Regions from separate parts of the Algoriphagus sp. Y33 genome, predicted to be linked through region 1. Evidence: riboswitches for the same ligand, from Rfam matches in the RefSeq annotation. Region 1 holds a riboswitch; each other region holds the start of a gene.
The links. A riboswitch is a leader RNA that binds a small molecule or an ion and turns the genes downstream of it on or off. The one in region 1 is predicted to bind S-adenosylmethionine.

Region 1 (11,112 bases):
TTTTTTGAATATTTTAGCTAAATATTCTAATTAAAATCAATACAAACAGTATACCACCGGCCTTTAAACATATATTACGCAAATGAATACCCTTCTAGGAAAAAATTTAAAATATGATTTAAAGTCCAGTTTGGTGGTTTTTTTGGTGGCGCTTCCCCTATGTCTGGGTATTGCTATAGCCAGTGGAGCGCCTCCAATGTCAGGTCTTATAGCAGGGATTGTCGGCGGAATAGTGGTCGGTGCACTGTCAGGGTCTCACGTAAGTGTGAGCGGACCTGCAGCCGGATTGACTGTGATAGTCCTAGATTCCATTAATAGCATGGGGACCTTCCCTCTTTTTCTCGCCACACTTGTAATTGCGGGTTTAATCCAGTTGGCTTTGGGAATAGCCAAAGCCGGAGTAATAGGTTATTACTTCCCCCATGCGGTGATCAAAGGTATGCTTACCGCCATTGGGCTAATTTTGATATTGAAGCAGATTCCACATGCATTGGGCTATGATGTAGATGCGATGGGAGACCAGGCATTTCTTCAGGCTGATAATCATAATACGATTACAGAAATTTGGTATGCTTTCAAATACTTAAGCCCGGGAGCTATTCCTATTGTACTTATAGCACTAGCTATCCTTATTTTATTTGAACGGCCAAGAATTCAAAATCATAAACTTTTGGGGGCGGTACCGGGTGCTTTATGGGCTGTTATTTCGGGGATAATTATTAATACCTTATATGGTATATGGAAACCTGAATGGCAGCTAGGTGGAGATCACCTCGTAAGTATTCCTGTATTGCAGGATTTTGCGCAATTAGGCGATTTATTGACTTTCCCTGATTTCTCCATGATTGGTGAGGGTACTTTTTGGATCGTTGCGGCTACCATTGCGATCATTGGCAGCTTAGAGACTTTATTGAGCATCGATGCGGCAGACAAACTTGATCCGCAAAAAAGAACTACCCCACCGAGCAAGGAACTCTTTGCTCAGGGTGTAGGAAACACCTTTTCAGGGCTGCTGGGCGGACTTCCGATCACGGCCGTAATTGTCAGAAGCTCGGCAAATATAGCTTCGGGTTCCAGAACAAAAATGTCTGCTATTTTCCATGGTATCTTATTGATGATATTGGTATTGAGTATTCCAAACATCCTAAATCTAATACCGCTAAGTTGTCTTGCGGCTGTCTTGTTTGTGGTGGGTTATAAATTGGCCAAGCCTTCACTTTTTGTCAATATGTACAAGAATGGCTGGGATCAGTTTATTCCATTCATTGTGACTGTAGTGGCGATTTTATTTACAGATCTTTTGGTGGGAATAGGGATTGGGATGGTGTTCGGTCTGTTCTTTGTGATTAAAACAAATTTTGTACGGGCGATATCACTTACAGAAATGAACGGAAACTATCTCCTTCAGCTTCACAAAGATGTTTCCTTCCTCAATAAAGCACTACTAATGAAGAATCTATCCAAAATCCCCTCCGATAGTAAAGTGATTATCAATGCCCAAAAAGCGCAGTTTATAGATCATGACATTCAGGAAGTCTTAAATGACTTTATAGCTTCGAGTGCAGATAGGAATATCCGCGTTACAGTAGAAGGATTTAAGCATAAAATTTACGAAAACATATGAGCCCTTACGAGAAACTATTAATTCAAAACAAAGCTTGGTCAGACGATCAAAAGCTGATCGACGAGAACTTTTTTGGAAGATTGGCAAAACAGCAGAGCCCTAAATTTCTGTGGATTGGCTGCTCAGACAGTAGAGTTCCCGCTAATCAGATCACAGGTACCGATCCGGGAGAAATATTCGTACATCGAAACATAGCCAACATGGTGGTGCATACCGATCTTAATTTACTCAGTGTATTGGAATATGCCGTAGCAGTGCTGAAGGTTGAGCATATCATCGTATGCGGTCACTATGGCTGTGGTGGAATAGAAGCTGCACTTGGTAATAAAAGTTTCGGTCTAATCAACAAATGGCTTCTCAATATCAAAGAAGTGTACAAAATTTATCAGAAAGATATTGATGCTCTAGAAAACCATGAAGATAAAGTAAATGCTTTAGTAGAATATAATGTGATAGAACAGTGCCAGGATCTGATCAAGACTTCAATCATACAGAAGGCATGGAGAGATAGATCAGCTCCGAAAATTCATGGCTGGGTCTATGGATTAAAAGATGGTTTGGTCAAAGAATTGGTAAACATCGAATCAGATTTTGAGACGATCAATCCTATTTTCAGATTCGATCTGGAAGAATTGGATAAATAATTCAAGTTTTTCGGTCAGCGGGTGAAAATTAATTTTGATTTTCCATTCGCTGACCTTTTATTTGCAGCATCCTTTCACTTTTTAAGTGCTCGGATTTATAAAGAAGAGGCGAGAGACAGGCTCATAGACCCTCTGGCAACCTGGAAAGTCCAAGGTGCCAATTCCTGCCAAGAGAGATATTCTCTTTTGGAACTATAAGTTCAATGTAAAATGCACTCAGGACATCATACACTTTACACTACTACTTCATCATCATCCGTGCTCAAGCATTCCGCTTTATTCATGTGTTGATTTCATTTACGCCTATGTCGGAGTAATTCGTCATGCGCTTTCGTACGTTTATTATTTTTCAAACCATAAATCCAAAAAATCATGTCAAAAAAACTTCACTTCGACACACTTCAAGTACACGCTGGGCAGGAGCCTGATCCGTCTACAAACTCACGTGCGGTACCTATTTACCAAACGACTTCCTATGTATTCAATTCGGCTGAACATGGAGCAAACCTATTTGGCTTGAAAGAATTCGGGAATATATATACCCGCATCATGAACCCGACTACGGATGTATTCGAGAAAAGAATAGCTACACTGGAAGGCGGTGTGGCAGCAGTGGCTACGAGCTCAGGACAGGCAGCCCAGTTTCTCGCACTCAATAACATCATGGAAGCGGGTGATAATTTCGTTTCCAGTCCGTTTCTATATGGAGGAACATTCAATCAATTCAAAGTTTCATTCAAACGAATAGGCATCGATGCCAGGTTTGCCAAAGGTAAATCTCCTGATGATTTTGAAGCTTTGATTGATGGCAAAACCAAAGCAATCTATCTAGAAACCATAGGAAATCCTGAGTTTAATATTCCCGATTTCGAAGCTATTGCATCTGTCGCTAAAAAGCACGATATCCCGCTGGTGGTAGACAATACTTTCGGAGCCGGAGGGTATTTATGCCAGCCTATCACTCATGGAGCAAATATTGTAACCTCCTCGGCCACCAAATGGATAGGCGGACATGGTACTTCCATCGGAGGAATTATAGTAGACGGTGGGAATTTCAACTGGGGAAACGGAAAATTCAAACAATTCTCCGAGCCTTCAGAAGGATATCACGGCTTGAACTTTTGGGAAGTTTTCGGAGAAAACAATCCGTTGGGACTGCCTAACATAGCTTTTGCTATCCGCGCAAGAGTAGAAGGTCTTCGTGATTTCGGCCCGGCCATCAGTCCATTCAATTCATTTCTATTACTTCAGGGGATTGAAACACTCTCACTCCGGGTTAAGAAAACAGTAGAAAACGCCTTAGCTCTGGCACAATGGCTGGAAACACATCCTTCTGTTCAGAAAGTGAATTATCCGGGATTGGAGTCTTCTCCTTACCACGAATTGGCTAAAAAATATCTGAAAAACGGCTTTGGAGGAGTGCTGAGTTTTGAGCTGAAAGGTGACAAAGAGCAAGCTTCTGCGTTGATCAATAATCTGGAATTAATTTCCCATTTGGCCAATGTGGGTGATGCCAAAACATTGATCATCCAGCCTGCAGCTACTACCCATCAACAATTATCAGATGCAGAGCAACTAGCCGCAGGAGTCACTCCTACGCTGTTGCGAATCTCTTGTGGAATCGAGCACATTGAAGATATCAAATCGGATCTGCAACAAGCTTTCGATAAAATCTAATCTTATCAAATGAATCTTAAAAGTCAGTACGCTTCGATTACCATGACCCAGGAAATATTTTATTCAAGTTTGCCTTTACATCTGGAATCAGGAGAAATTCTCCCTGAATTTGACCTTGGCTATACCACGTATGGCCAACTCAATTCAGACAAATCCAATGTGATCTGGGTTATCCATGCGCTTACGGGAGATTCGAATGCTTCAGAGTGGTGGAGTGGTCTGATCGGGGAAGATAAATTCTTCGACCCTGCCGATCATTTTATTATCTGCGCCAATCTTTTGGGATCCTGCTATGGTTCTACCCAGCCATTCAGCGAAAATCCCAAAACCGGTAAGCCGTACTATTACGATTTTCCTCAGATGACAACACGGGATCTCGCTGAGGGATTGGAACGCTTGAGGATTCATTTGAAAATAGAAACCATCCATACCCTTATCGGCGGGTCTTTAGGGGGGCAGGTTGGTTTGGAGTGGGCATATCTATTGGGTAACAAGCTTAGGAATGCAATTATTCTGGCATCCACTGCCAAAACCAGACCATGGGTAATTGGCTTCAATGAAACACAGCGGATGGCTATAGAATCTGATTGTACCTGGGGAGAATGCAATGAAACAGCGGGGCAGAAAGGACTGGAAACCGCGCGTGCTATCGCTATGCTAACTTATAGACATCCACTTGACTTGGCTGCTAAGCAGTCTGACGCAGCCAATAAACTGGACGATTACCGTGCTTCTTCTTATCTGCGATACCAGGGCCAAAAGCTTGCAAAACGCTTCAATGCGCTTTCTTATTGGACACTGAGCAAAACCATGGATTCCCATGATTTAGGAAGAAATCGTGGCGGATTAGACGAAGCGTTGGGCAAAATTGAAGCGAATGTTTTAGCAATTGGAGTGGATTCTGATTTGCTTTTTCTTCCGGAAGAATCCCAATATATCAGTAAAAATGTGTTAAAAGGAACCTATAAGGAAATCACTAGCACAGCCGGACACGATGCATTTCTGATCGAGTTTGAGCAATTATCGTATATTCTGAAGTCATTTTATTTACAGCAAAAACATTGAAAAAGTCTTGAAAACAAAAATAAGAGGCTGTTTCATAATCAGCTCTTCTTGTCAGACTGGTTGCTCCATACGACAATCATGAGTTTTGAGATAGCCTCTTTTTTCTTTGACCTTTCATTCAAAAATAATTGATTCACAGAACATTACTTATGATGTAATAAAGCGATTGTTAATTATTGAAGTTTCTTATTTTTTTACTCTTTTCCATTCCATAGTCCGGCTGATCCAAGATTCTCCGAGATATCCTTTAATTTCAAGAATATCTTTCTTTTTAAGCTGTAAATCACAGGCATAGCTCAATCCCGATTCGGGATCATATATTTTCCCGTCTGACCATATTCCATTGTTATATTGAAAGCCTTCCAAAATCGTAAGCCCCATCAGTGGGCGATTCCGTAATGTGGTATCTGAATTTACCGCATCTGTAGAAGAGCCTGACTCCCTTCCCTCCTGCTTGATCCAGATTATTTTCCCGATTAGCTGAGCTTCTGTTTCCATAATCTCAATCCGTGCAGTATTTTCAGTATTTGACCACACACCTTCTACTTTAGATTTGGATTGGGCATGCAGTGAACCTAAGCCCAGAAGGACCATTACCACGGATAAAGAAGCATAATTACATGGTTTCATAAAAATCAATTGAGTTAAACATTGGAAATGTAATCACATGAATTATATCACACTTAACTATTTTTAACCTAAAACCATACCAAACACAAATCAGTTCTTTTTGTTTTTGGCTATTTTCGTTATGCAAGTCAATGGTTTTCCATTCTGGTAGAAATCAATTGGTTGTTGTACTAGTAGGTATGCAGCATGGTCTAGATACACCCCATTTCTTGGTGTAATTGAAACAGTACTTAAAATTTCTTCATAATCCTTTCTTGGGAATAGATTGGCAATATCCTTGGGGAAGGTTACTTTTGAGCAGAAATCATACTTTATGGCCAATTATCCGAGAAAGAAAAAAAGGTTAGGGCACTTCAAATTCGGAAGTGTTCTCTTCAGTACCACATTATCACTTTTTATTGTAGGTCTTTTCGGCGTAATCTTGATTCAGGCAAAAACGCTGACAAGCATGATCCGGGAAAATATCGAAGTACAGGTTTTCTTGGAAAAAAACTTGGATCAAAAAGGAATTGATGCAATAAAGGGCAATCTGTCCAAGCGGTCTTTTATTCTTCAAAAAGGAGATACGCTGAATCTTAAATTTGTATCCGATGAAGAAGCCGCTGCCACGTTCATAGAAAGTACCGGGGAAGATTTCACCCAATTTCTGGAAGATAATCCGCTGCGTGACAGTTTTGTGTTGACTATCGCGGAAGAATTCCAAACTTCAGAACAACTAGAAGCAATCGTAGCAGAAATCGAGGCTATTCCCGGAGTCTTTGAGGTATCCTATATGACAGATCTGGTGGATTCTATTAACAAGAATTTGCTCAAAGTCAGTATAGTTCTTGGTGGGTTCATCCTTATTCTGATCATCACAGTGGTCATGCTGATCAATAATACCATAAGACTTGCACTATTCTCTCAGCGTTTTCTGATTCGCTCTATGCAATTAGTCGGGGCTACAAGAGGGTTTATCAGAAAACCATTTCTTTCGAGGGCTTTTATGTTTGGCTTGATGGCAGGGGCATTTGCTTCCGTGATTCTCTTTGCTTTGGTGAAATACACACAGGCAAATATCGAGGGGTTTGCCATGCTCCAAAACCAACAATTGCTATTGGTTCTCTTTGGTATTTTAATAACTGTAGGTGGAATTTTGTCTGTCCTAAGTACCTTGCGAGCTGTAAATAAGTATTTAAATATGTCCTTGGACGAACTATATTAACGTAATGAGCAAATCTTCCTTTCCATTTTCCCGCAAAAATTACAAGCTGATGTTTATAGGCATAGGTCTGATTATTCTTGGATTTATCATTATTGGTATGGACAGCGAACCGCACGGAAACGGTGTTTTGGGTTTGACCATTGGTCCAATAGTGACATTGGCCGGATTTATTTTTGAGTTCTATGCGATTTTTGCCAAAACTGAAAGTAACTAAGCGTGGAAATAATTGATGCGATTATCCTTGGAATCATTCAGGGATTGACAGAATTTTTGCCGGTATCCTCCAGCGGCCATTTGGAACTCGGAAAAGCAATTTTGGGAGAAAGTAAAATGCCTGCTGAAGGCCTGATGTTTACAGTAGTGGTTCATTTTGCCACAGCCTTGAGTACAATAGTTGTTTTCCGTAAGGATATTGCAGAGATTCTCAGAGGTTTATTCAAATTCGAGTGGAACAGCGAGACACAATTTGTAGCTAAAATAGTACTCTCAATGATTCCCGCTGCTATAGTTGGAGTTGTCTTCCAAGAAGAGCTAGAGACATTATTCGGCGGGCAAATTGTGTTTGTGGGTTGTATGTTAATTTTGACGGCTGTGCTTCTTTATCTGGCAGACAAAGCCAAATTTACAAACCAACCCGTGACTTTCGGACAGGCACTGATCATCGGTATAGCGCAGGCAATTGCTATTCTTCCCGGAATTTCCAGGTCAGGTGCTACGATTTCCACTTCTGTTCTTTTGGGAATTGACAAGGCGAAAGCTGCCAGGTTCTCTTTTTTAATGGTCGTTCCCTTGATCCTGGGGAAAATAGCCAAGGATATTTTAGACGGGGGACTTTCTATGGAAACTGAGGGAATAGGCTACCTAACTGCCGGATTTGCCGCAGCTTTTATTGCCGGCATAGCAGCATGTACCTGGATGATCAAACTCGTGAAGAATAGTAAACTAAGATATTTCTCCATCTACTGTCTGATAGTTGGTATAATAGCTATTGTAGCAGGATTATATTTATAGAATGCAAGAACCTTACGGAGAAGTATTTCTGATAGACAAACCACTGGAATGGACATCTTTTGATGTGGTAAAAAAAGTCAGAAACGCACTTCGAATCAAAAAAGTAGGCCATGCAGGTACACTGGATCCGTTGGCTACAGGTCTTCTGATCGTATGTGCAGGAAAGATGACCAAGCAAATTGATTCTTTCATGGGGCAGGAGAAAGAATATACGGGAACCTTCGTGATCGGAGCCACTACGGATTCTTTTGATCTGGAGCAGCCAATAATTCATGTAGCAGATCCTTCAGCAGTTACAATCGAGCAAGTAAAAGAAGCTGTAGCCGAACTGACAGGCGATATTCTACAGATTCCTCCTATGCACTCCGCTATCAAGGTCGATGGAAAGCGCGTCTATGAATCTGCCAGAAAAGGAAAAGAGGTAAAAATGGATCCTCGCCCCGTCACGGTCAGTGAATTTGAAATTACAAAGTTTGAAAACCCCGTAATAGCGTTTAGAATAGTATGCTCCAAAGGAACCTATATCCGTAGCTTGGCAAGGGATCTTGGCGAAAAACTAAATGTGGGAGCATATATGAGTTCGCTTTGTAGAACAAGAATTGGTAATTTTAAACTCTCGGAAGCACATGAGCTTTTACCTTTGGTAGAAGAAATCAAAGCAAGAACGAATGAAAATCTATGAAGGACTAAGTGATTTCCCGAAACCTTACAATGCGGTAGTCACCAGCGGTACATTTGATGGAGTGCATCTTGGACATCAGAAAATCCTTCATCGAATACGTGAAATAGCCCGATCTATCAATGGAGAGACCGTTTTAATTACTTTTTGGCCGCATCCTAGGCTAGTTCTCTATCCGGATGAGCATAATCTCCGGCTTTTGAGCACTTTTGAAGAAAAAGCTAAGCTACTAAGGGAATTTGGTATAGACCATTTGATCACGATTCCCTTTACCAGGGAATTTTCCCAACTTACCTCCAAGCAATTTATAGAATCAGTTCTGGTAGACACGATCCAAACTAAAAAGCTGGTCATCGGTTACGATCACCGTTTTGGGAAAAACCGTGAGGGAAGTTTCGAATACCTAAAAACTCACCACAGGGAATACGGATTTGAACTGGAAGAAATTCCCCGACAGGACGTGGACGACATAGGCGTTTCCAGCACAAAAATCCGTCGTGCATTAGAAACCAGCGACATTGAAACTGCAATCAATTGCCTTGGTAGGCCGTATGAATTGAACGGCTTGGTAATCAAAGGACAGCAGATTGGCAGATCAATTGGTTTTCCGACTGCTAATATTCATATTCCAAACGATTACAAACTTATCCCCAAAGATGGCGTTTATGCAGTAGAAGCTTTGGTAAATGGTTCGCTTTACAAAGCTATGCTGAACATCGGGAATAGGCCTACTGTAAATGGAACTCAAAAAACCGTAGAGGCTAATTTATTTGATTTTCAGGGTGATTTGTACGACAAGCAAATTACAATTTACATCAAGGCATTCCTTCGGGAAGAAAGGAAATTTGACGGATTGAAGTCCCTAAAGGCACAGCTTTTTTTAGATCAGAAGAATGCCAAGAACTTGCTATAAACCCAAACGATATGATCAACAAAACTGTAAAAAATGCCCGTGAAGCAGTAGCGGATATTCCCAGCGACTGCATGCTGATGATGGGAGGCTTTGGCTTGACCGGGATTCCCGAAAATTGTATCTCTGCACTGTTGGAAAGAGATATTTCCGGATTGACTATCGTGTCAAACAATGCGGGCGTGGATGATTTTGGCATTGGCCTCTTACTCAAAAAGCGGATGGTCAAGAAAATGATCTCCAGCTATGTGGGAGAAAATGCCGAGTTTGAACGCCAATTACTAAGTGGAGAGCTTGAAGTGGACTTGATTCCACAGGGAACCCTTGCAGAGCGGGTGCGGGCGGGTGGAGCAGGAATTCCTGCCTTCTTTACTCCCGCTGGAGTCGGTACTGAAGTCGCTGAAGGAAAAGAAACCCGGGAATTTGACGGGAAAATGTATCTCTTGGAAAACTGGCTAAAAGCTGATTTTTCGATCGTCAAGGCATGGAAAGGCGATACAGCCGGAAATCTGATTTTTAAGGGAACCGCCCGGAACTTTAATCCCATGATGGCTTCGGCAGGCAAGATTTGCATTGCTGAAGTGGAAGAATTGGTGGAAGCAGGTGAACTTGATCCAAATCAAATTCATACCCCCGGAATCTATGTGCAGCGTATTTTCCAGGGAGTAAACTACGAGAAGAGAATTGAACAACGAACAGTTTCCAAATAGTACGCATAAACAAACCTGCCGGGTTTTTCATCACAGTGGTATAAACCTGATAGGTTTTGGCTACCACAACTCAAGAAACTTGATCTCGTCTTTTTCCTTTGACCTCAAAAACAACCCAAAATGCTAACCAAAGATCAAATAGCCCAACGAATCGCCAAAGAGGTGAAAAATGGGCAATACATAAATTTAGGTATTGGAATTCCCACATTGGTAGCCAATTACATTCCGGATGGTTTGGAGATTGTACTCCAATCTGAAAATGGACTTCTGGGAATCGGTCCCTTCCCCACCGAAGATCAAATCGATCCCGATCTCATCAATGCAGGAAAACAAACTGTTACAATGACAAAGGGTTCCGCACTTTTCAATTCCGCAGAGTCTTTTGGAATGATCAGAGGTGGTCATGTACATTTGACCATATTAGGAGCAATGGAAGTTTCGGAGAATGGGGATATCTCCAACTGGAAAATCCCGGGTAAAATGGTGAAAGGCATGGGAGGTGCCATGGACTTAGTGGCATCGGCAGTCAATATCATTGTTGCCATGCAGCATTGCTCCCGCTCCGGGGAGTCAAAACTTCTCCGGGAATGCTCCCTGCCTATCACGGGACTTCGCTGCGTGAAAAAGATAGTAACAGATCTTGCTGTACTGGAAATCTCACCCGATGGAGGTTTTATACTTCAGGAAAGAGCCCCCGGTATCTCTGTAGAAGAAATCAAATCCAAAACTGCCGGTAAACTTATTATAGAAGGAGAAGTGCCTGAGATGATTTTAGAATAAAACAACCAAAAATGAACTCAGGCAACACTCCTATAGTTAACCTGATTAATTTTGCAAAATCAACATAGGATTCTATAAGAATCAAATTATAATTACATGAAAAACTCAGAGATTAAATTCCAAGTGGATTTAGATGAAAACAGCTTCCCCAAAACTATCAAGTGGGATGCTTCAGATA
Region 2 (11,112 bases), 430 kb from region 1:
TATTGGTGGCCGAAGACAATATGGTCAATCAGCTATTGATTAGGAAATTCTTGAAGAAATGGCATATGGGCAAACTAGTGATTGCTTCGGATGGACAGGAGGCGATTGACGAGTTTGAACAGGGGGAGTTTGATGTCGTACTCATAGATATACAAATGCCGGTAGTGGATGGTTTTGCAGTGGCAAAACGGATACGGGAAAACAAGGATTTGCTCAAAAGTAAAATCCCCATTTTAGTTCTAACGGCTAGTTCTTATCATGAGATCAAGGCTGAGATGGAGCAGATTGGTATTAATGATTATGTGGAAAAACCATTCACTCCTGAGGAACTGTATGGGAAATTAACTGAATATCTTAATTCGAAAGATATCGGTTAATACAGGTTTAGCATTAATTTTGCCTGACAGGTTTGAATCTGCCCAGCTTTACACAAATCCACTATTCAATGCCCCTTTTTAATAGATTCATATTATTGCTTTTTGTTTTTTTTGGTGTTGTTGATACTCAGGCACAACAATTAATAACAAAACGCTCCACTTTCTATGCCTTAGCGGGTACTTCAGGAGCCCGTCTTAATCAGTTTGACAACATACTGGCAGACCGTGGCTTATCCGGTTTGAGAAATAGGTATCAGACAATAGGATTAGGCTATCAGGCAAGAATCAATGATTTTGTGCTTGGAATGGATGTATTGCACAATAGAGGGGGAGTAAGTGAGCTCGATGATTTTTCTATGAACTACAGGACTTCCAGGGCATTGCTAAATGTAGGCTATGCATTTACCGAAGAATCACGATTTCAGCTAATCCACTATATGTCCATCGGAGTTGGATTCCTTAACTTTCAAATGCTACCCACCGAGCGCACAAGAGATCTTGATGCTTTTTTGGCAAAACCGGAGCAGGGATTTGTGCTTAGGGAAAAAGATATACAAAAAGGGACGTTGAATTATGGGAATTTCCTGACTGAAATCGGTTTTCAACTTAGCTATGATTTTGACTTGCCCGGTAGAAGAGAAGCACTACAGATTATAACCAAGATGGGGTATTCATTCAGTCCTCTGGAAGGGAAATGGAATATGAATGGAATCAACTTTGACAACGCCCAGAGTGGAGCATTTATAAGATTAGGTGCCGGTATCACATTACCCGATAGGAATTTCTTCTATAAAGATGCAAGCATAGGTGTCTCACTGATAAGAGGAGTTCACTTCACCATCCCGAAGAGATTTAATGCCAGGTTGAAAGAAGCAGGTCTGAATCCATTGAATACTACGCCTTCCAACTGGGGGTTAAGGATTTTGGGTGATACAGAGCGTCTCCTTTACGGTGCAGAACTTTATAATCTCGCATTGGATGGAAAGGCAAACGACGAAAAAAGACATTCTCTAAACAGCTTGAGAGTCTATGGAAATATAGGATATAATTTGATTGAATATAGAAATTTTGGTTTGGGGACATTAGTGGGTCTTGGATATGGCAATATACGCTATACACTTTTGACTAACGATAAGCCTGATTTTCCGGAACTATTTGAGCAGAGAGATTTTGATGGGTATTTGAGGAATAGCGGGCTGATGCTGAAGCCAGAAGTCTTTGCAGAATACGGGATTCCTATGACCAGACGAAAACTTTTTGACTTGGTGCTCACCGTAGCAGCGGGATACGAGATTCCTTTAGCAAATTATAAGCTAGGCGATTTGAGTATGTCGGGTTATATGGCAGGACCTTATTTGAGTTTCGGGGTAGGGGTAAGACCCTGATTTATTCATTTGACAATGTAATTCATCTTTTAGTAAATCCTTTTAGGAGATTCTCCTGTTTTATTATCAAAATGCTATTAACTTTGGGTTGCTTATCGAGAAAGACCGAGGGAAGGGCCCAACGACGTCTTAGCAACCTAGAAATAAGGTGCTAACTCCCATCCCGATATATCGGGAACAGATGAGCGGACTAGTACATCGTACTTCTCTCCGGTTTTGCTCGACAAGCTTTTTGATTAACAAAAAATCAGTATGCAAAACAGAACGGAATCCCTGCTTCAAGAACTTTCTAAGCGAATTTTAATCCTCGATGGAGCCATGGGAACCATGATTCAACGATATACCCTGACCGAGGAGGATTTTCGAACTCCTGAGCTAGCCGAACATCCCAAATCCCTGAAGGGGAATAATGATTTATTGTCTCTGAGTAAGCCCCAAATAATCAGGGAGATCCATGCTGAGTATTTCAGGGTGGGAGCAGATATTATTGAGACCAATACTTTCTCTGCCACCACAATTGCACAGGCAGATTATGATCTTTCGCATTTAGCATATACTATTAATGTGGAGTCTGCAAAGCTAGCAAGGGAGGTAGCTGACGAATTCACTGCAAAGAATCCGGATAAACCCCGCTTTGTGGCGGGGGCGATAGGGCCGACCAACAGAACGGCTTCGCTTTCGCCGGATGTGAATGACCCCGGCTATCGTGCAATCACTTTTGATCAGTTGGCAGAAGCCTATGCAGAGCAGGTTCGCGGGTTGTTGGATGGTGGAGCAGATATCCTATTGGTAGAGACGATTTTTGATACATTAAACGCCAAAGCTGCTCTGTATGCTATCCAGGATGTGTTTGAAGAAAGAAATATTCCGTTGGATCCTAAAGAAGGAGGTATCCCGATCATGATCTCCGGTACAATCACCGATGCTTCCGGGCGTACACTTTCGGGTCAGACTACTGAAGCATTTTTGATCTCCATATCGCATGTTCCCTTACTGTCAGTTGGATTGAACTGTGCTTTGGGGGCCAAAGAATTAAGACCCTATTTAAAAGTGTTGGCGCTGGAATCACCGTTCTATGTGAGTGCTTATCCGAATGCAGGCTTGCCGAATGAATTTGGACAATATGATCAGGGGGCAGATGAAATGGCGGATCAGATAAGGGACTTTTTGAAAGAAGGAATGCTGAATATTTTGGGGGGCTGTTGCGGCAGCACACCTGAGCATATTTCAGCTTTGGTAAAGATGGCTGCTGATTTTCAGCCGAGAAAATTACAAGTGGAACTAGAGGAAACGTTGGACTGAGAAGATGGCTAGAAATAATTACATGAAACTATCCGGCTTAGAGCCATTGGTTTTTACACCCGAAATTAATTTTGTCAATATAGGCGAACGGACGAATATTACCGGTTCGAAGAAATTTGCCCGATTGATTTTGAATGGAAATTATGACGAGGCACTTGAAGTGGCCTTGGATCAGGTACGTGGAGGAGCTCAAGTACTGGATGTCTGCATGGATGAAGGCATGTTGGATGGGGAGTTTGCCATGGTCAAATTCCTGAATCTGATCGCTTCTGAACCGGAGATCTCAAGAATCCCCATCATGATCGATAGTTCCAAATGGAAAATTATCGTGGCGGGATTGAAGTGTGTTCAGGGAAAAGGCATTGTCAATTCTATTTCCCTGAAAAATGGGGAAGAAGAATTTATCCAACAAGCCAAAACGGTAAAAAAATTCGGTGCGGCAGTGGTGGTGATGGCTTTCGATGAGTATGGACAGGCTGATACCTATGATAGAAGAGTGGAAATCTGTGAGAGGAGCTATAGGATCCTAGTGGATCAAGTGAAGTTTAATCCCCAAGACATCATTTTTGACCCTAATATTTTCCCGGTTGCGACTGGCATGGATGAGCACCGTAAGAATGCATTGGACTTCTTTAATGCGACCAAATGGATTAAAGAGAATCTTCCCGGAGCCAAAGTAAGTGGCGGAGTCAGTAACGTAAGTTTTTCTTTCAGGGGAAACAATCCTGTGAGAGAAGCTATGCATGCGGCATTCTTATATCATGCCATCAAGAGTGGGATGGATATGGGGATCGTGAATCCAACCATGTTGGAAATCTATGATGACATTCCTAAGGACTTACTTGAACGGGTTGAAGATGTACTTTTCGACCGTAGAGAAGATGCTACCGAGCGTATGCTTGATTTCGCAGAAACAGTAAAGTCAGCGGATAAAAAGGAAGTAGTAAATGAGGCATGGCGCTCAGACCCTGTTTCCAAACGAATGGAACATGCGCTGGTGAAAGGTATTTTGGATTTTATAATAGAAGATACAGAGGAAGCTAGAATTGAGCTTAAAAGCCCCCTGAAGGTGATAGAAGGGCCATTGATGGATGGTATGAATGTGGTGGGAGATCTCTTTGGAGAGGGGAAAATGTTCCTTCCCCAAGTAGTGAAATCTGCCCGTGTGATGAAGAAAGCGGTGGCCTATTTAGAGCCGTTTATGCCGCTGCCGGAAGAAGGGCAGGAAGAATCTTCCCTGAAAAAGATTCTTTTGGCAACTGTAAAAGGAGACGTGCACGATATAGGCAAGAATATAGTAGGAGTGGTACTGGCATGCAATAGCTACCAAATCATCGATTTGGGAGTGATGGTGGATGCCCAGAAAATCATAGATGAAGCTGTCAAGAATAAAGTAGATATCATTGGCTTGAGCGGTCTTATTACTCCTTCTTTGGATGAGATGGTCAATGTGGCATCGGAGATGGAGCGTCAGGGAATCAAAATCCCGCTTCTGATCGGGGGTGCGACTACTTCCAGAATCCACACTGCAGTGAAGATCGATCCGGTGTATAGTGGAACTGTAATCCATGTGATGGATGCTAGTAAGTCTGTGCCTATCGCAGGTGAGGCTATTTCTGAGGAGACCAAAGATGCTTACCGGATAAAATACAAGGAAATATATCAACAGCTCAGAGTAGAGCATGAAGCCAAGCAGTCTGTGAAGCAATTGATTTCTTACGAGGAGGCGAAAGCCAATCCTGTAGAGATTGATTGGGATTCATTTGAGCCTGTAGTACCCAATAAACTTGGTAGAACCGTCCTTAAAGATTTGGATCTGAATATTGTCCGCAAGTATATTGACTGGACACCTTTCTTTAGTACCTGGATGCTCAGCGGGAAATTCCCTAAGATATTTTCAGACCCCGTAGTTGGGGCTGAGGCAAAAAAAGTCTATGATGAAGCGAATGAAATGCTGGATAAAGCAATAGCTGAAAAGTGGCTATCTGCAAATGCGGTATTTGGTCTGTATCCGGTGCAGCGAAAAGATGATGATGCAATTGTCTTTGGTGTAGATGGTATTCAGGCCGCATCCTTTCATTTTTTGCGCCAGCAAGGGAAAAAGGGCAAAGGCATTCCAAACCGTTCTTTAGCGGACTATTTACATCCTACCCAAACAGATTATATCGGATGCTTTGCAGTGACCTCAGGTATCGGTATGGAGACCAAGTTGGCTGAATTCCAAAAAGCCGGTGATGATTACAATGATATCTTGTTTAAATCTATCGCAGACAGGCTTGCAGAAGCTGCTGCCGAATATATCCATGAACTCGTTCGAAAGGATTATTGGGGCTATTCCCAGAATGAAAACTTGGAGAATGACTCCTTGATACGTGAAGAATATCCGGGTATCAGACCTGCTCCCGGGTATCCGGCTTGTCCTGAGCATTCGGAGAAGGTCACAATTTCGCAACTATTGGATATGGAAAATGAGATTGGGATCGAGCTGACTTCAAGTTTTGCGATGTATCCCACTTCCTCAGTCTCGGGGTATTTCTTTGCGAATCCCGAAAGTAAATATTTTGGTCTTGGAAAAATAGGAGAGGATCAAGTGGCTAGCTACGCAGAACGCAAAGGGATTTCTCTTAAGGATGCGGAGCGATTGCTTTCTCCAAACCTAGCTTATCAACCTAATTTAACCCTAGTAGAACCTACTTCATGAAAATAACCGAACACTTGGGGAACGCTAAAAGCTCCCTGTTTTCCTTTGAAATACTGCCTCCGCTGAAAGGCCAAAGTCTTAAAGAATTGCTTGAAGGTATAGCACCTTTAATGGATTTTAATCCTCCGTTTGTAGATGTGACTTATCATAGAGAAGAATATATTTATAAGAAACACCCAAATGGATTGCTAGAGAAGATCAGTACAAAAAAACGTCCGGGAACTGTAGGGATTTGCGCAGCGATCATGAATCGTTTTCAGATTGATGCAGTTCCGCATTTGCTTTGTGGCGGATTTACCAAGGAAGAGACAGAAAATGCATTGATCGATTTGAATTTCATCGGAGTAGAAAATGTGCTTGCTCTTCGCGGAGATGCTCCTAAGAGTGAGGGAAAGTTTATACCTGAAGCTGATGGCCATGGCTATGCCAGTGAATTGGTAGAGCAGATTATGAGAATGAACCAAGGACGCTATTTGCATGAGGAAACTGAAATTGGTTTTCAGACAGATTTTTGCGTGGGGGTGGCGGGATATCCGGAGAAGCATTTTGAAGCTCCTTCCATGAAGTTTGATCTTAAATATCTACAGGAAAAGGTTAAAAAAGGTGCTGAGTACATTGTGACGCAGATGTTTTTCAATAACGATAAATACTTCGAATTTGTAGATCAGGTACGGGCGGCAGGAATCACTGTTCCTATTATTCCAGGAATCAAACCAATTACTACCATGGGCCAAATCACCATGCTCCCGCGTACTTTCTTTTTGGACTTGCCGGATGCTTTAATGGATGAGTTGGAGAAATGCAAAACCAACGCAGAAGTCAAAGAAGTGGGGATAGCATGGGCTATTCAGCAGTGTAAAGAACTGGTGAAAAAGAATGTCCCTTCCTTACATTTTTATACCATGAGTAAAGCAGATACAACATATAAAATTGCCAAGGAAATTTTTTAGTTTTTCTTACTTATTATAAAAGCCCCGAAAGACCGTTTTTCTTTTGGGGCTTTTTTCTTTTGGAAAATTCTTAAGGATGATCTTTAACCTCCTTCTTTTATGAAGTAGCCGGTGATCTATTAGGTGATTAGAAAGATTCGTTTATATTTAGATAAAATCCTGAATTCCCTTTTTGTCCAAAAGCATAGTCTGCAGTAATAGTAGTTCTGTTTGCTTTGTTAATCATCACTCGAAGCCCTAGACCATAGCCGGGGTTGATTTTTTTAAATAGGTTTTCATTAGTGAATTTACTTGCGAAACTGGCTGCATTCAAGAAAATTGTCCCACCAAAAGTTTCCTTTTTTTTCTGTAATGGAAACCGATACTCTGCTTCTGAATACACCATGCTTTCTCCCCTGAAGCGACCTTGCGAATATCCTCTACCTGAACGCCCAAACATGTCATAGCCAATCGAAGGTAAGGCCATATATGGTAGATCGCCCGATACAAGGAAATTGACATAACTCCATAAGGCCAATAAATGACGTTTCCGTTTTTCACTTAAAGGGAAGTAATGGCGATAGTCGAGTAGGAGGGTGGAAGAAGATTGATTCGAGCCTAAAAACTCCGGATTGATTTTGTAAGAAACTAAGGCAAAGTTGGTCTCATAGGGCGATACTGCCAAATCCCGGTTTTCCATTACTGCATTCAATGTAATCCCTGAAAGTGTGTTTTTATCTAACTTGAACCCTTTGGTATGATTGTAGAAATCATTGGAGAAAGTAAGCTCTTGGGTGATCCCATCCTTCATAAAATTATCAATTTTCGAGTAGATATCAAGATGATAGCCTACGCCTAAATAAAACTTGGAAGTAGATATTCGCTTTAGCACTGTCTCGTACAATCGTACCCAGTTGTAATCCATTTGCTGTTCTCCCCACCAGACATCTGCTTGTTTTGGGTTTTCGGTAGGTTCGTTTGGGCTAGAACTTCCCAATCCGAAGGTAGGCTGGGATGTAATGAAAAAGCGCCAGTCACCTAAAAGAATCCAGCTATCCTCAGCAAGGAAAATAGTACTCCTAGAGCTGATCAGCCATTGTTTTTTGGTCGTGTACATTAGATTTCCCACGAGATTAGACAGATGGGCGCTTTTAGGATCTCCCATCCTCCATGTAGCTGATGGGGCAATGCCAAATAACCAGCCATTGGCAGGGTTTGAAGCAATTGCAGGCAAAGGGACCAGCTTAAAATCCCGAATCTGATTTGGTCTATAGACTATTGAATCTTGTGCAAGCATGGGCAGGCTGGTCCAAAATAGCAGAGCAAAAATCAGGATCCGTGTCATTAATCCGTGTCATTAAAATGAGATGTCTAGTTGTAGTCGGAAACGCAACTCGTTGTCTTGGGGTAAATCTTTATCTTCAAATGTAAACCGTGTCACTTCAGTTGTCAGTTTATTCTTATGCCCGGCAAAAAACCAATTGAAAGCTAAGGCCAATTCTTGTTGTTTGTTGCTTTCAATAGCCAAGTCTGGAGGTATGAGGGCATATCTTGTAACCTGAATTCGATTATTAAAATATAGAATTATTGGGGTTGAAAACAGATAAAACTAGTGCGCTTTAGTGTGTTTAAGTATCTGATTTTAAGGAGAATGATGGGGGTGATTTTAAAGTTAGATAAAATCACTGAAAATTTCTGTCTAGTTGGTGAATTTTTCGTTTCTTTGGAAAAAATTCAAGGTTCCCAAATATTCGGGAACCTTGAACTAAAATAAACCCAATTTCAACTATTTATAAGCTTTTAAACATTGATTAATAACCAGGGTTTTGTGTCAAATTACTGTTTTTATTGATTTCTTCCTGGGGAATGGGGTAAAGGATCCTGTAATCTCCATTGGGTTCATGAGAAAACCAAGACTTGGTAGTGAACACCCCGAAGCGGATCATATCCTGTCTTCGTCGGCACTCTTCAAAAAACTCATATCCTAACTCATCCATAAACCGACCATAGAGGATGTCATCCCCGCCTTCATGGGTAGTAGCATGCACATCCCTACGTCCATAATCATACCTACTACTTCCCATGAGTTCTGCTGCGGTAACAGGTGCTTCCGCGGGATTATTTCTAAAGCTACGTTCTCTTACCTGTGTCACAATAGCAGCGGCCTCACCGCCATTTCCGGTACGCAGCAAACTTTCCGCTTTCATCATCAGAATATCGGCATATCTAAAAAATGTATAGTCATTGTTCGGTATTACACCGGCACCTTGCTCTACTTCAAATTTGCTTAGACGTAAACCATGAACAGCTTGAGACGTATCAACAGCAGGCAAATCGTTAATCAAAATTAAATCCTCACCTTTTAAAGATCCATTTTGAACCGTTAGCTTATTGCCGTTTCTATCATACAGTTGTCCCTTTAGCCAGTTTTCAGTATACCTCTCATCCAATGGGTTAAAGGTGTCAATAAATTGTGGAATGGCACATATTCCTCCCCAAGGAGAAAATCGAAGGCTGTATGTGTCCTGAGCCTCTTGAGGAAGTGTCTGCATATGATGGTCAAATACATTCCAACCAGCTGTATAGTTTTCATCAAAAATCAATGACCAGATGATCTCTTGTGAATTCTCGTTGTAAACAACAAAATTATTCTTTTGATTGCTTTCCAACTCATATTTGCTGGATGCTATTACAATATCACATTGTTCTATACATTTATCCCACATGGCTTCACCGGTATACACTTCCGCATTCAGATAAAGTTTGGCTAATAAAGTATGTGCCACCCATTTATTAACTCTACCATATGAAGCATTGCCTGTTTCCTCAACTAGCAAATCGATATTGTCAGTAATATCTTTTACCAGAAAGTCAAACACTTCTTTTCGCGTGTTCTGTTCAGGAAGAAATCCCTCGGGAACATCGAATTTTGTAACAATCGGTATGTTTCCATACATATCCAAGAGGACATAATAATAGGTGGCCCTTAGCACCTTAAGTTCAGCCAATGCACTTTCTTTGAACTCTCCCAAAGGAACAAGATCATTATCTATTTGATAAATTATCCTGTTTGTGGTTGTAATCCCTCTATAAGCTCTCCTCCAACACTCAACAATTACCAGATCATCTGCAGTCCACTTATGCTCATGGAGTCTTCTGTAATCACCGGCATCTACCCAGCCCCATGGTCTTTTTGGGATAACCAATGCATCAGAGCTGACATCTTGTGCCCAAAAGTAGCTCCCCCATCCTCCGAAAAGGTCTTTCCAGGGAACGTATGCGGATGCAATTATGGAACCTACTTCACTTTCTGTAACCTCAAAGTCTTTAGCGATCAGTGTGCTGTAACTTTCATCTGTCAGTTCTGTGCAACCGATGCTATTCAGTAGAATAGCTGATAAGAGAAATATTTTTATTGCTTTCATTTTTCTGAATTTAGAATTTTATACTAGCTCCAATTGTAAATGTCCGGGTAGTTGGATACTTATCCCTATCATCAATGCCTGGAGACAAACCGTTCCAATTTACCTCAGGGTCTATACCTTTGTATTTGGTGATAATGAAGGTGTTAAGTGTAGAAACATGAAATCTTATGGAGTGGATATGCTTCGATTTGAGCTGGTTGACATTATACCCCAAAGTAATATTATCGATCTTTACGAAGTCCCCATCCTCCACATAGTAATCGTTATATTCCAGAGGGACATTTTCATTTAATATCGTCTTTCCAAAAACAGGTTCATATGCTGATTTCAGACGGTTGTACCGCTCATCTCCCGGGTTCTCATAATACATCCTTTGAAAGTTGATAATTTGGAACTTAAAGGAACCTCGCATGGTCACGCCAAAATCAAAATTCTTATAGTGAACGGTGTTGTTCCAGCCGGCATGGAAATCAGGAATACCATTTCCTATTATTTGCTTTTCATCGAAACTTCTGTTAAAATCGCCATACGCCACCTCTTCTCCTACACTGTTTTCGTAAATCCAATAGCCATCATCCGATATGTCTGCTACGTTGTAACCGTGAAAATTACCTATTTCACCTCCTATTTCTACAAGGTGTGTATGTGTTTGGATAGGTACTCCGGTATGTCCCGTCGGAAAATAATTCGTCTCTAATTTGTACAAATCATTCGATAAGCTTACAAGCTTGTTGGTATTGGTGGAGTATAACAACTGTGTAGTCCAATTTACATTCTTTGTTTTTACCGGTTCTATTGACAGACTGACTTCAAGCCCCTTATTTTCCATCATACCAACATTCGCTCTTGTAGACGGATAAATATTGGGAGGACTAGGTACCTGGTAGTCGTACAACAATCCATCAATTCGTCTTACGTAATAATCCACCGTGCCATATACCCTATTATTAAACAATTCAAAATCAACACCTACGTTAAATTCCTTCTTTTCCT
Region 3 (11,112 bases), 2.1 Mb from region 1:
ATAGTTAATCGGAAAAGAATTATCTACATGCATTTCCAAAACTGAGCCCGGCACATAGTATTTCTCGCCGCTTAGAGGCTTGGGTTTTCCATCAGCCCCAATCTCTACCAGCGCATCTTCCACGGGAAGGCCAAAGTGGTATGCCAGCTCGGTGGCAGCCCCCACCGATATGACCTCTCCTCCATCCTCTATGAATTTCTTTAGCCGGGGAACTGATTCTGCGGCAGTAAAACTGCCCAACATATGATGATATTTCTCATCAATTTCTTCAGGTTTTGGTTGCGCTCTGGAATAACCGCGAGAGTCTGCACCGGGAATACCAGGCCCAATAAACAGCATCACATCGTACTTATCCTTCAAATTACCGGCATCTATCTCCTTAGGAAATACGAGTTGGTATTCAAAATGGAACTGCTCGAGCATCCATCTCACCCAGCCCGAAGGCATGGATCCACCATAGTAGTCATACAAGGCAACACGGGCTGGATGTATCTGAGTGACCCCTTTTGGCATAGAAGCCGGAACCGGATACACCCCGTATTCTTTCGCTGCCAGTTCCAATTCTTTTTTCCCTCCACTTACGTAAAAGGATCCCGCAGGCAATCCGTCTACCACAGCAGTCGTTCTATAAACCTTCAGGTTTGCTTTCAGCAAATCATTCACCGCCATGAAACTGTTGTTGTTTCTCGCATCAAGCAGGTAGCCTGAGCCATTTGCAAGAGTTTTTGCCGGCGGAGACTGGATCTCTCCGTACGGAATACGCTCGAAGGGTCCATCAATACCTTCATACATTCTATCCACTTCCACACCCATTTGCAATGCCAAAGTCCATCCTGCCGCATCATACGGTCTGATCGGAGGCCCACCCGGGTAAAGAAAATCATTCGGGTGATCCTGTGGTTCAAACATATCTATCACATGTGGACGAAAAGCCTGTGCTGTTTTGACAATAAAAGAATTGGCAGGATAGTTTTTGCCATTGACAGTAAAATCAGCCGTAGCTTTCTCTACCAAAATCCCCGACTTGATTAATGCATTCATGAATTTCACAGCCGTCGGAAAGTCTGGCTGACCGGCTGAAAGAATATAAGCTCTGGGATCTCTATTCACAGGATCTGTATATATAGAGTCATAAAACTGGGTTGGCAACCCTGATCTGGGATTAGTTTCACCGTCCTCACTCTTCCGGGAATTATCAAATGCTTCTTGTACCGCCTGAGCATACTTTGGATACATTGTCCAATTATCCTGACTCCCCTTTTCGATGGATTTTCTACCCATCAGGTAAATATTAAGAAGTAATTCATCCCCATGTCGCACAGCATGATTGAAGATTGCGTAATTCAAAGACACCGAATAGTCTATAGATCTCCTAAAATGCCACTCCTGAGGAGTCACCGGATACGGGGTTCCATTGTTTGGAATCAATCGTTCAGGCACCAAAGGCACGTTGTATGGAGTAGGATTCCCGATGATTTCTGTCAAAATACCGATTATATTATGGTAATACGGGGTGGTTCTTAAGCCACCATTCCACCAAGTTGAGAACACGGAGCCGTCCAATCTTGTATAGCCGGGTTTATCTTCCTGATGCATTCTATTGATCATTGCTGCACCCACAGCATCCAAACTGGTGATGATCAGCGGATCAAACACGTGATTGAAAGGATCACGGTAAGGCGGCCCTGCCACTACTGCGCCAGCAGGAGCCGTCTGATGGTGATTGTAAATAATTTGCGGAATCCACTCTACATATTGCTGAAGAGACATATTTGCAGCTTCACTCATGTTATTCATGTAGAAGTCACGGTTATTGTCATGCCCTACATACTTTTGATAGAGAATCGGGATGTTCTGATCACGGGCTGCCGGATCATCCTTTCTCATGTACCAGTCTGACATGATTTCCATTCCATCAGGGTTGGCATGCACAAGAAGAATGATTACATTATCGAGGATTTTCAGTGTCTCAGCATCATTCTTTGAAGCTAATTGATACAAGGTTTCTATCAGCTGATGAGGCCCTACCACTTCATTAGCATGTAATCCGCCGTCTATCCACACAACGGGCTTGCCTTCTACCGAGAGCTTTTCTGCCTCTTCTCTGGTAATTTCGGCATGGGCGAGCTTCTGGGAGATTTCTTTGTATTCATCTAGCTTAGCAAAATTATCAGGTGCAGTCACGATCATCATCGGCTGAGATCTTCCATACTCGGTTTTGCCGATTTCCACCATCCTCACCCGGTCACTCACTTCGGCTACTTTCTTGAAGTAAGCTTCCGTCTGAGTGAAATTTGCCAGCTTGTAATCATCTCCTATATCAAAGCCAAAATGAGCTTTTGGCGTGGGCACATTCTGGGCAAATACTCCTAATGAAAAGGATATAAACAGAATAAGCAGTGTAGTTCTTAATCTCATAAGCATATGGGTTGGTTTATTTTCTGACTAAAATAGCACGAAAAAATAGGCGACCAGTGATCACAAGCCTCTTTTATCGGGATTTTACAGGATTGGAAAATAGAAGCAATAAACTAATCAATAATCGAATCCCTACAGTTCAACTAAGCCTTTATATAGTTTGAAATTACAATTACCTTAAACTAACTCCTGTTGCCTTACTCACGCCTGCTTATATTTAGCCCAATAGATTTCAGGAAATTGCCTGATCCTGTTTGAACTCAAAATTATCTTCCATATGAATTTCAAACACCTTAGTCATCCATTCAAAAATTACTATTTTTGCTCTTAAATCCATTCCAAATCTTTCCGAAAAACGAATACCCATGTCCGAGGTTAAAATCTTTTCAGGCACCAATAGCCAGTCACTTGCAGAGAAAATCGCCAAAAACTACGGCAAAAAGCTGGGCGATCTTACGCTGTCCAAGTTCAGTGATGGCGAATTGTCCCCGAGCTTCAATGAATCCATCAGAGGCTGTACCGTCTTTTTGGTTCAAAGCACCACCCCGCCGAGTGACAATCTTTTGGAGCTTTGTTTGATGATTGATGCAGCCAAAAGAGCCAGTGCATATAAGGTATGCGCAGTGATTCCTTATTTTGGATACGCCAGGCAAGACCGGAAAGATAGGCCAAGAGTATCCATCGCCGCTAAGGCAATCGCCAATATGATCACCTCTGCAGGAGCAGACAGAATCATGACATGTGACCTTCACGCAGGACAAATTCAAGGTTTTTTCGACATACCTTTGGATCATTTGAATGGATCAGCTATCTTTGTGCCCTATTTGAATTCGCTGAGGCTTCCGAATATGATTTTTGCATCCCCGGATGTAGGAGGAGTAGCGAGAGCAAGGGCTTACGCCAAGCATTTTGAAGTAGAAATGGTGGTCTGTGACAAGCACAGAAAAAGAGCCAACGAGATTGCTTCCATGCAAGTAATCGGGGATGTAGAGGGTAAGGATGTGATTCTAGTAGATGATTTGGTGGATACCGCAGGTACGCTCTGTAAGGCTGCACAAATCGTCATGGAAAAAGGAGCTACTTCAGTAAGAGCTATAGCAACCCATGGTGTACTCTCCGGAAAAGCTTACGAAAATATCGAAAACTCAGTACTGGAAGAATTGGTCATCACTGACACCATCACTCCGAAACAACAATCATCCAAAATCAAAGTTTTGACAGTCGCAGACCTATTCGCAAAGGCTATTCACGCCGTTACAGGAAATACTTCTATCAGTTCTTTGTTTATCTAAGAATCAATTTTAATACAAATACAATATGAAATCGAGCTTGGAAAAGCATCTCAAAGAGGGATGAAATCCATATTGCGAGATTCCATATGACAATTAATAATCAATAATAACATATGAAAAATTTAGAGATTATAGGGTTTAAAAGAGCAAATCTCGACAGTGCCAGTCTTTCTGAATTGAGAGAATCAGGTAATGTTCCCTGTGTGGTTTACGGACCTGGTATCAAAGAGCAGATCCACTTCTACTCACCAATCATCCTTTTCAGAGACTTGATTTATACTCCTGAAGTACACATGGTTGAATTGAATATCGAAGGAACCATTATCAAGGCAGTATTGAAGGACGCACAATTCCATCCGGTAAGTGAGACTCTTCTTCATGCAGACTTTGTGGCTTTTGCCGAAGACAAACCTATCAAGTTTGAAATCCCTGTGAAAGTAGAAGGAAGCTCTCCTGGTCTTGCAAAAGGTGGTAAACTAGAATTGAAAACGAGAGTATTGAAAGTTAAAGGTCTTGCAAAAGACTTCCCTGATGTTATTCCTATCGATATTTCTGAGCTTGACTTGGGTAAATCATTCAAAGTGGAAGATGTCAAAGTGGAAGGCTTCGAAATCCTAACAAATCCGAACGTTTCTATCGTGACTATTGGTGTACCAAGAGCTCTTAGAGGTAAGAAAGGCGGAGAAGAGTAAATTCAGTCTCTATTACACTATTCATTTAAAATCCTGCCCATATCCGGGTGGGATTTTTTATTTTCAAACCCGATAGCTGCTGTAAAATGAAAATCGAGCCTGCCTGAAGCAGACAGGCCTGGCTCCAAAGTCACACACCAGGTGATTATAATGCATTCATGATTCCATATGACAGCTGAAAAACAAATTATAAACACATGAAACACCTAATCATAGGCCTTGGGAATATTGGCCCAGAATATGAACTCACCAGACACAACATTGGCTTTTTGACAGTGGACAGGCTTGCCGACTCGAAGGACTGCACCTGGAAGAGTGACAGACTTGCATTCAAAACAGAATTCAAGCACAAAGGCAGAACAATCCATATGATTAAGCCTACTACTTACATGAACCTTAGTGGCAAGGCAATGAATTACTGGATGAAAGAACTTCAGGTAAGCAAAGAGAATACGCTGGTGATCGTAGATGATGTGGCCATTCCTTTTGGCAAACTCCGCATGAAACCCAAAGGAAGCGCAGCCGGTCACAACGGGCTGAAAAACATAGAAGAGCTCACAGGAGGTCAGAACTACCCAAGACTGAGAATGGGCATAGGCGATGACTTTCCTAAGGGTAGGCAAGTTGATTTTGTTTTGGGAAATTTCACACAGCAGGAATTTGCCGAAATCCCTACCATAATGGATAAAGCAATAGAAATGACCCTCAGTTTTTGTACAATTGGCATAGAACGCACCATGAATCAATTCAACGATTGATGAAATCGAGCATAACTAAAGCGTCACACACTGTAATGGTTATATGGCTATAATGCAAGCGAGATTCCATGTGGCCTTTTAAAAAAACACAAACACATGAAATAAGATTTGGAATTCCCCAAATATCGATCTTTCTTTGCATCACTTCAGGCAACTGATTTATAAAGAAGAGGCGAGAGATTAGGCTCAACGACCCTCTGGCAACCATCCCGAAACGGAGAACGGTGCCAAATCCTACCCTATGCGGGAACTATAGATTGGCTTACTTCACAAATAATCCCTTTTATTTCGTTCCCCTCATTGGGTTTGATTTTCTCAAATCTGCTTGATTAGTCTTATCAAAATCTAAACTGATCAATAAATGAGTAAGCACTTTGAAACGAACTCTGTAAGGATCTCCCCTTCCAAGTCCAGCCAGCGGGAGCACTCCGCTCCTATTTACCTTACATCCAGCTTTACATTCGACTCAGCGGAAGAAGCCCGAGCTACTTTTGCTGATGAAATAGAAGGGAATATCTACTCCCGGTATGCCAACCCAAATTCCAGTGATCTGATAGAAAAAGTCTGTGCTGCCGAAGGCACTGAAGATGGATTTGCTACTGCATCAGGGATGGCCGCAATGTTTGGGAGTATTGCCGCACTACTGCAGCAAGGAGATCATGTACTTGCCGCACGGTCACTTTTCGGATCTACTCATCAGCTACTTACTAAAGTATTTCCTAAGTGGGGGATCACCTCTACTTACGGGGATATTTTTGATTATTTGAATTGGGAAAAACTCATACAACCCAACACCAAAATGCTTTTCATCGAAACCCCATCCAATCCGGGCTTGGAAATAATCGATCTGGAATGGGCGGGTAAATTTGCGGCAGCTCACAACCTGATTCTGGTAGTGGATAATTGCTTCGCCTCGCCTTATTTACAACAGCCTGCTAAGTGGGGAGCTCATATTGTGACCCACAGTGCTACCAAATACATCGACGGACAAGGACGAGTGCTGGGAGGCTTGATTTTGGGCAAAGCTAACTTGATGCAGGAAGTACAGTTTTTTGCGAGACATACAGGGCCTGCCATATCTCCATTCAATGCATGGATACTTGCGAAAAGCATGGAAACACTTGGTGTAAGAATGGATAGACACTGCAGCAATGCGCTGAAAGTAGCTGAGTATTTCGAAGGTAATTCTGAGTTACTTGCAGTAAAATATCCATTCCTAAAATCACATCCCCAATACGAAATCGCAAAAAAACAAATGAGTCAGGGTGGTGGGATAGTTACCTTAGATCTGAAAGGCGGAGTTCAGCGTGCCCAACGCTTCATCGATCAGCTTCAGATGATCTCCATCACTGCTAATCTGGGTGACAGTCGAAGTATTGTCACACATCCTGCCTCTACTACGCACAGCAAACTTTCTGTTGACGAAAGAGCACAGGTTGGGATTTCGGATGGACTGGTACGACTATCTGTAGGTCTGGAGCACTACGAAGACATAATTCAGGATGTAGAAAGAGCGATTGACTTATCAAAGTAAAACGACTAGCATTGCTGCCAGTCTTTGTAAGATAAAAGCAGGTTGAATACAAAAATGCCCTCAAAAAGGATGTTATTCTTTTGAGGGCATTCATTTTTTAAGCCTCACTTCTACCAAGTGGTTTGCCGCAAGGTAGGAAAGGCCCGAATTATATCACTCAGACTAATCTGTCCCAACAGGACTCCATCTTTCATCACCGGGAATCTTCGGATTTTATGCTCTAAAAATTGTGATGCAGCATCGAATATTGATAAATCCGGAGAAAGCGTAAGAACATCCCTAGACATATGCTCGCTTACTTTTGCCGGGAATTTCGGCGTGTTGGTGTATTTTCCTTTAATAATCTCTTTTAGGCAATCCACTTCCGAAATAATACCTATTAATGCGCCTGAAGCATCTATCACCGGTGCACCGGATATCTTTCGTTTGGTGAGCACTTCCATTACCTGATCAATAGTATCATCCGGCTTGAAAGTAATCAAGCTTGTACTCATGTACTCTTTTACTAGAATTTGCGGAATTGGGGCTTTTTTGGGTTCTGCCATTCTAACCCCTTGAAAACTTTTTACCATAGGTTAAAATTTAAGGATGAAAGAATAAATTATCGATAATTAGTAACAATTAAAAATTATAACTTAAAAAACCCTATATTTCGATACTATAATTTAAAAAAAACCATTCACACAAAATATCACTTGTTTTTATTTTCAAGAAAAACAAAGGGCTTCCAACTCTTACTCGCCCCCTTATAAAGATCATTAAACTCAAAGGCTCCCACTACAACATCCAGATCACCGTCAGAATCAGTGTCGCCCACTGCTATAGTAAGCAAATTTCCCTCTACATTTTCACTCAAAACATACGGATCAAATTCACCTTTTTCATTTTGCCTGAAATACACCAAGTTTTGTTTTGGAACCTGCAAATCATCAGGAAAGAATGACAGGACGAAAAAATCCAGATCGCCATCGTCATCAAAATCCCCCACTTCAATTCCGCTAGCTCCATACATGGGATAGAACCATAATTCTTCAAATTTATTTTCCCCATCATTCAAAAACACATGCACCCCGTGGTAGTTTTTGAGTACTTGGGACAAATCCGCATTATCCCCATTCACCACAATAATATCTTTGTGACCGTCTCCATTCACATCTTCAAACCGGAAGTCACTTGCGCCAAATGCCGGCTGGAATCGAAGGATGGCCTTTTCCTTATACTGATTTGCTCCTTTGTTTAACCAAACATAAATCCCTTCCTGAGCCTGAGTCATAAGCCCCAACACATCCAAATTCCCATCTCCATCAAAATCCACAGCAATTGCCCGTCTCGCACCGGGTTCAGCACGTAAAATCACTTCAGTAGGATTCTTAGATCCTGAGAGGTAGAGGCTCATTTTCCCAAAGTGATTTCCAAACTGGGAAACTACCCGGTCCTGCTCTCCATCACCATTCCAATCGGCAACAGCAAGATCAACAGGACGGATTAACCCGCCCAAAAGCTCCTTGCTTTGCCATTCTTGAGCTTCTAGCCAAAACTTAGACACCATTCCCAAGGAATCATTTGAAGGATCCATTCGCCCCATAGTCAGTAAATCGAAGCTGCCATCATAATTCCAGTTTATATCCACCGGAGCAACTTCGGTAGGAATAGAATCTTTGATTTGAAAACCATTCTTGGGGTCTAGAATATAAATCATCTTCAAACGATCACCGAGCCATAAATCCCCGGTCTCCGGATGAATTTGAAGCATTGTGGATAGATTTCCTTTTATTCTGTGCAAGTCCGGACGTGAAGCTTGAAAACCAGGAATGCCAAGAGTTGGAGCCGACTTTCTTGCCTGAGGCAAGAGGGAATCAGGTGCATGATCCAAGTAATAGTCAAGAATTTTCTCCCAATCCTCTCTTTTGATCAGTTGTGCTTTGGAATAAACTCCTGGAGGAATGCCTAGGTCTTCCGGTAGTAGTTGCCCAAAATCCTCAGGCAAAAAAAGTCCCATCCGTTTCCGCATATCAGGAAGCACTTTTTCTCCCCAAGTCCTTTTATCCAAAATTTCAGGGTCTGGTTTCAAATGACAGCTTGCACAATAGGCATTTGCAAGCTGCTCACCGGTTAGATTCAAATCCATAGTAGCCAACTGCTCCAATGTGGGCGGTGGCTGTTTCCGTTCCGAAATCTGGCTGCAGGAATAAGATAACACCGCTAATATTAAAACAATCGGCCCTGTAAACTTCATTCTTCGATTACCTCCAAAAACTGATTAACTAGACCTTGATCTATCCGAAGGTGATGGGTGAAGGATTTTGGGTCATCCGAAAACGATACATCCGAATTTAAATATAAATTTGAAGAAGGTTTCCAAATCTTGCAGGAAGCATGGATTTCTGTTAAGAAACCTGTTTTTTTCAGCTCCAAAACATGCTCGGGCTTAGTTCCTCCCCCTGGCATAATACTAATTCTATCTTCGGCTTTCCCCAGTAATTCCCTAAGAGTATCCAGACCTTCGGTGACAGAATTCTTACCACCTGAGGTCAAAATACGATCAAAACCACAAGCGATAATTCTCTCCAAGGAATCAAAGTAATCAGCTGAAGCATCAAATGCACGATGAAATGTACAGGGCTTTCCGGAAGCTACCCGTAAGAGTGATTTGCAAGAATCGGTATCTACAAACCCTTGATTATCCAGTGCTCCAAACACAAATCCATCCGCTCCCAATTCACCCAACAATTCTATATCCCGCTTCATCACCATCAATTCCTTCTGAGAATAGGCAAAATCGCCGCCTCTTGGCCGGATCATCACAAATACAGGAATGTCAATTTCAGTTTTTAGAAATTTGAGCATACCCGCACTTGGAGTCTCTCCCCCCTCAGGAAAATTTGCACAAAGTTCTAAACGATCTACACCATAGTCAGCTGCATCCATAGCCGCTTCCACATTGAAAACAGGAGATTCTAATATTATTTTGCCCATCCTTTGAAATGCGAATTGGAATCTATCATCACATTCTTTTGCAGGGTTGCCTGCGCAAAGTTAAACCCCGGGTGTACCGCATAGGCACCTACTTCACCATCTTTGTTCATAGCAAGAAATCCTGCCTGGATATCTTTAATATCCTTATTTTTTGCAATTAAGCGCTTCACTGCCTCTTCACAGGCTTCCTGCGGAGTACGGCCCTGACGCATCAATTCCACAATCAAAAAGCTTCCACAAATACGGATAATAGATTCTCCAAGCCCGGTAGCCGTAGCAGCTCCCACTTCATTATCCACAAACAATCCCGCTCCTATGATTGGGCTATCACCAACCCTCCCATGCATTTTGTAAGAAAGACCACTAGTAGTACAACTTCCTGCCATATTTCCCTTAGCATCCATCCCTATCATGCCAATGGTATCGTGATTTTCTATATTGATGATTGGCTTATATTGGCTGGTAACTTTCCATTCATCATAAGCTTTTTTCGCATTTGGGCTTAACTCCTCTTCTTCTATAGGAAATCCTTCTGCTATTGCCAATTGCCTGGCTCCCTCGCCCACGATCATCACATGTGGTGTCTTTTCCATCACTACCCGTGCTAAGGAAATAGGATGCTTTACCTGTCTGACAAAAGCTACCGACCCGCAGGAACCGTCCCCTGACATTATCGAGGCATCCAACGTAGTAATCCCTTCACGATCAGGCAATCCCTGTAACCCTACAGACAAGTTAGTCAGATCCAACTCAGTATCTCTCACTCCTGTTTCTACCGCATCCACAATACTCCCTCCCAATTTTAGTTTTTCTACAGCGGCAGCATTAGCCGGCAATCCATGATTCCAGGTGGATAGGATAAGAGGTTTTTCTCCTTTGAAAAGAGGAGGTGACTTTGCTTCAGCAATGGTGGAAACTCCCGGTATAAAAAGCGCAGACCCCATCAGGGATTGCTTTATAAATTTTCTTCTTTGTGACATTCGAGTTAATTTAGAATCAGGCCTCAAATTATTAAAAATGGGGATATTTAGACTTACCTTTCTTCATTTCCTTTTGAATCACACGGATTCTCAACCTTGACTACAGTAAGAATTTCATTTAATTACGAGAAACGACTATATACTCATGAAACCCTATTTACTAGCAGAATCCAACTGGAAAACACTGGAAAACCATCGCTTTGAATTGGCAGTTTTGCCATGGGGAGCAACCGAAGCCCATAATTATCACCTGCCCTATGGTACTGACATATATGAAGCAGATGCAGTAGCCGGCGAAGCAGGGCGAAAAGCATGGGACAAAGGTGCCAATGTCACGGTGATGCCAACGATTCCTTTTGGAGTGAACACAGGGCAATCCGATATTTATCTGGATATCAATCTAAACCCAAGTACGCAGCTGATGATTCTTCAGGATATCATCACTGTTCTAGATCGGCAGGG

Region 2: it holds a riboswitch for S-adenosylmethionine, as region 1 does, so the genes downstream of both, ID165_RS06140 (homocysteine S-methyltransferase family protein) here and ID165_RS07790 (O-acetylhomoserine aminocarboxypropyltransferase/cysteine synthase family protein) in region 1, are expected to answer to the same signal.
Region 3: it holds a riboswitch for S-adenosylmethionine, as region 1 does, so the genes downstream of both, ID165_RS16230 (PLP-dependent aspartate aminotransferase family protein) here and ID165_RS07790 (O-acetylhomoserine aminocarboxypropyltransferase/cysteine synthase family protein) in region 1, are expected to answer to the same signal.

What each region holds. Positions count from the first base shown of each region.
Region 1 is NZ_CP061947.1:1,934,819-1,945,930, forward strand. It holds gene ID165_RS07780 (SulP family inorganic anion transporter) at 83-1,624, shown strand; gene ID165_RS07785 (carbonic anhydrase) at 1,621-2,268, shown strand; SAM riboswitch class I at 2,361-2,469, shown strand; gene ID165_RS07790 (O-acetylhomoserine aminocarboxypropyltransferase/cysteine synthase family protein) at 2,641-3,945, shown strand; gene metX (homoserine O-acetyltransferase) at 3,955-5,010, shown strand; gene ID165_RS07800 (DUF2147 domain-containing protein) at 5,197-5,640, opposite strand; gene ID165_RS07805 (ABC transporter permease) at 5,954-6,844, shown strand; gene ID165_RS07810 (DUF3098 domain-containing protein) at 6,849-7,058, shown strand; gene ID165_RS07815 (undecaprenyl-diphosphate phosphatase) at 7,061-7,855, shown strand; gene truB (tRNA pseudouridine(55) synthase TruB) at 7,857-8,537, shown strand; gene ID165_RS07825 (bifunctional riboflavin kinase/FAD synthetase) at 8,524-9,447, shown strand; gene ID165_RS07830 (CoA transferase subunit A) at 9,459-10,154, shown strand; gene ID165_RS07835 (3-oxoacid CoA-transferase subunit B) at 10,275-10,934, shown strand; gene gldC (gliding motility protein GldC) at 11,031-11,112, shown strand, end outside.
Region 2 is NZ_CP061947.1:1,503,104-1,514,215, forward strand. It holds gene ID165_RS06130 (response regulator) at 1-377, shown strand, start outside; gene ID165_RS06135 (hypothetical protein) at 446-1,762, shown strand; SAM riboswitch class I at 1,852-1,950, shown strand; gene ID165_RS06140 (homocysteine S-methyltransferase family protein) at 2,015-3,064, shown strand; gene metH (methionine synthase) at 3,069-5,765, shown strand; gene metF (methylenetetrahydrofolate reductase [NAD(P)H]) at 5,762-6,715, shown strand; gene ID165_RS06155 (BamA/TamA family outer membrane protein) at 6,843-7,991, opposite strand; gene ID165_RS06160 (RagB/SusD family nutrient uptake outer membrane protein) at 8,506-10,119, opposite strand; gene ID165_RS06165 (SusC/RagA family TonB-linked outer membrane protein) at 10,130-11,112, opposite strand, start outside.
Region 3 is NZ_CP061947.1:4,037,784-4,048,895, forward strand. It holds gene ID165_RS16210 (M14 metallopeptidase family protein) at 1-2,424, opposite strand, end outside; gene ID165_RS16215 (ribose-phosphate pyrophosphokinase) at 2,784-3,710, shown strand; gene ID165_RS16220 (50S ribosomal protein L25/general stress protein Ctc) at 3,824-4,402, shown strand; gene pth (aminoacyl-tRNA hydrolase) at 4,600-5,160, shown strand; SAM riboswitch class I at 5,317-5,419, shown strand; gene ID165_RS16230 (PLP-dependent aspartate aminotransferase family protein) at 5,522-6,694, shown strand; gene ID165_RS16235 (CBS domain-containing protein) at 6,805-7,266, opposite strand; gene ID165_RS16240 (VCBS repeat-containing protein) at 7,386-8,822, opposite strand; gene ID165_RS16245 (copper homeostasis protein CutC) at 8,927-9,670, opposite strand; gene ID165_RS16250 (isoaspartyl peptidase/L-asparaginase family protein) at 9,658-10,650, opposite strand; gene ID165_RS16255 (creatininase family protein) at 10,796-11,112, shown strand, end outside.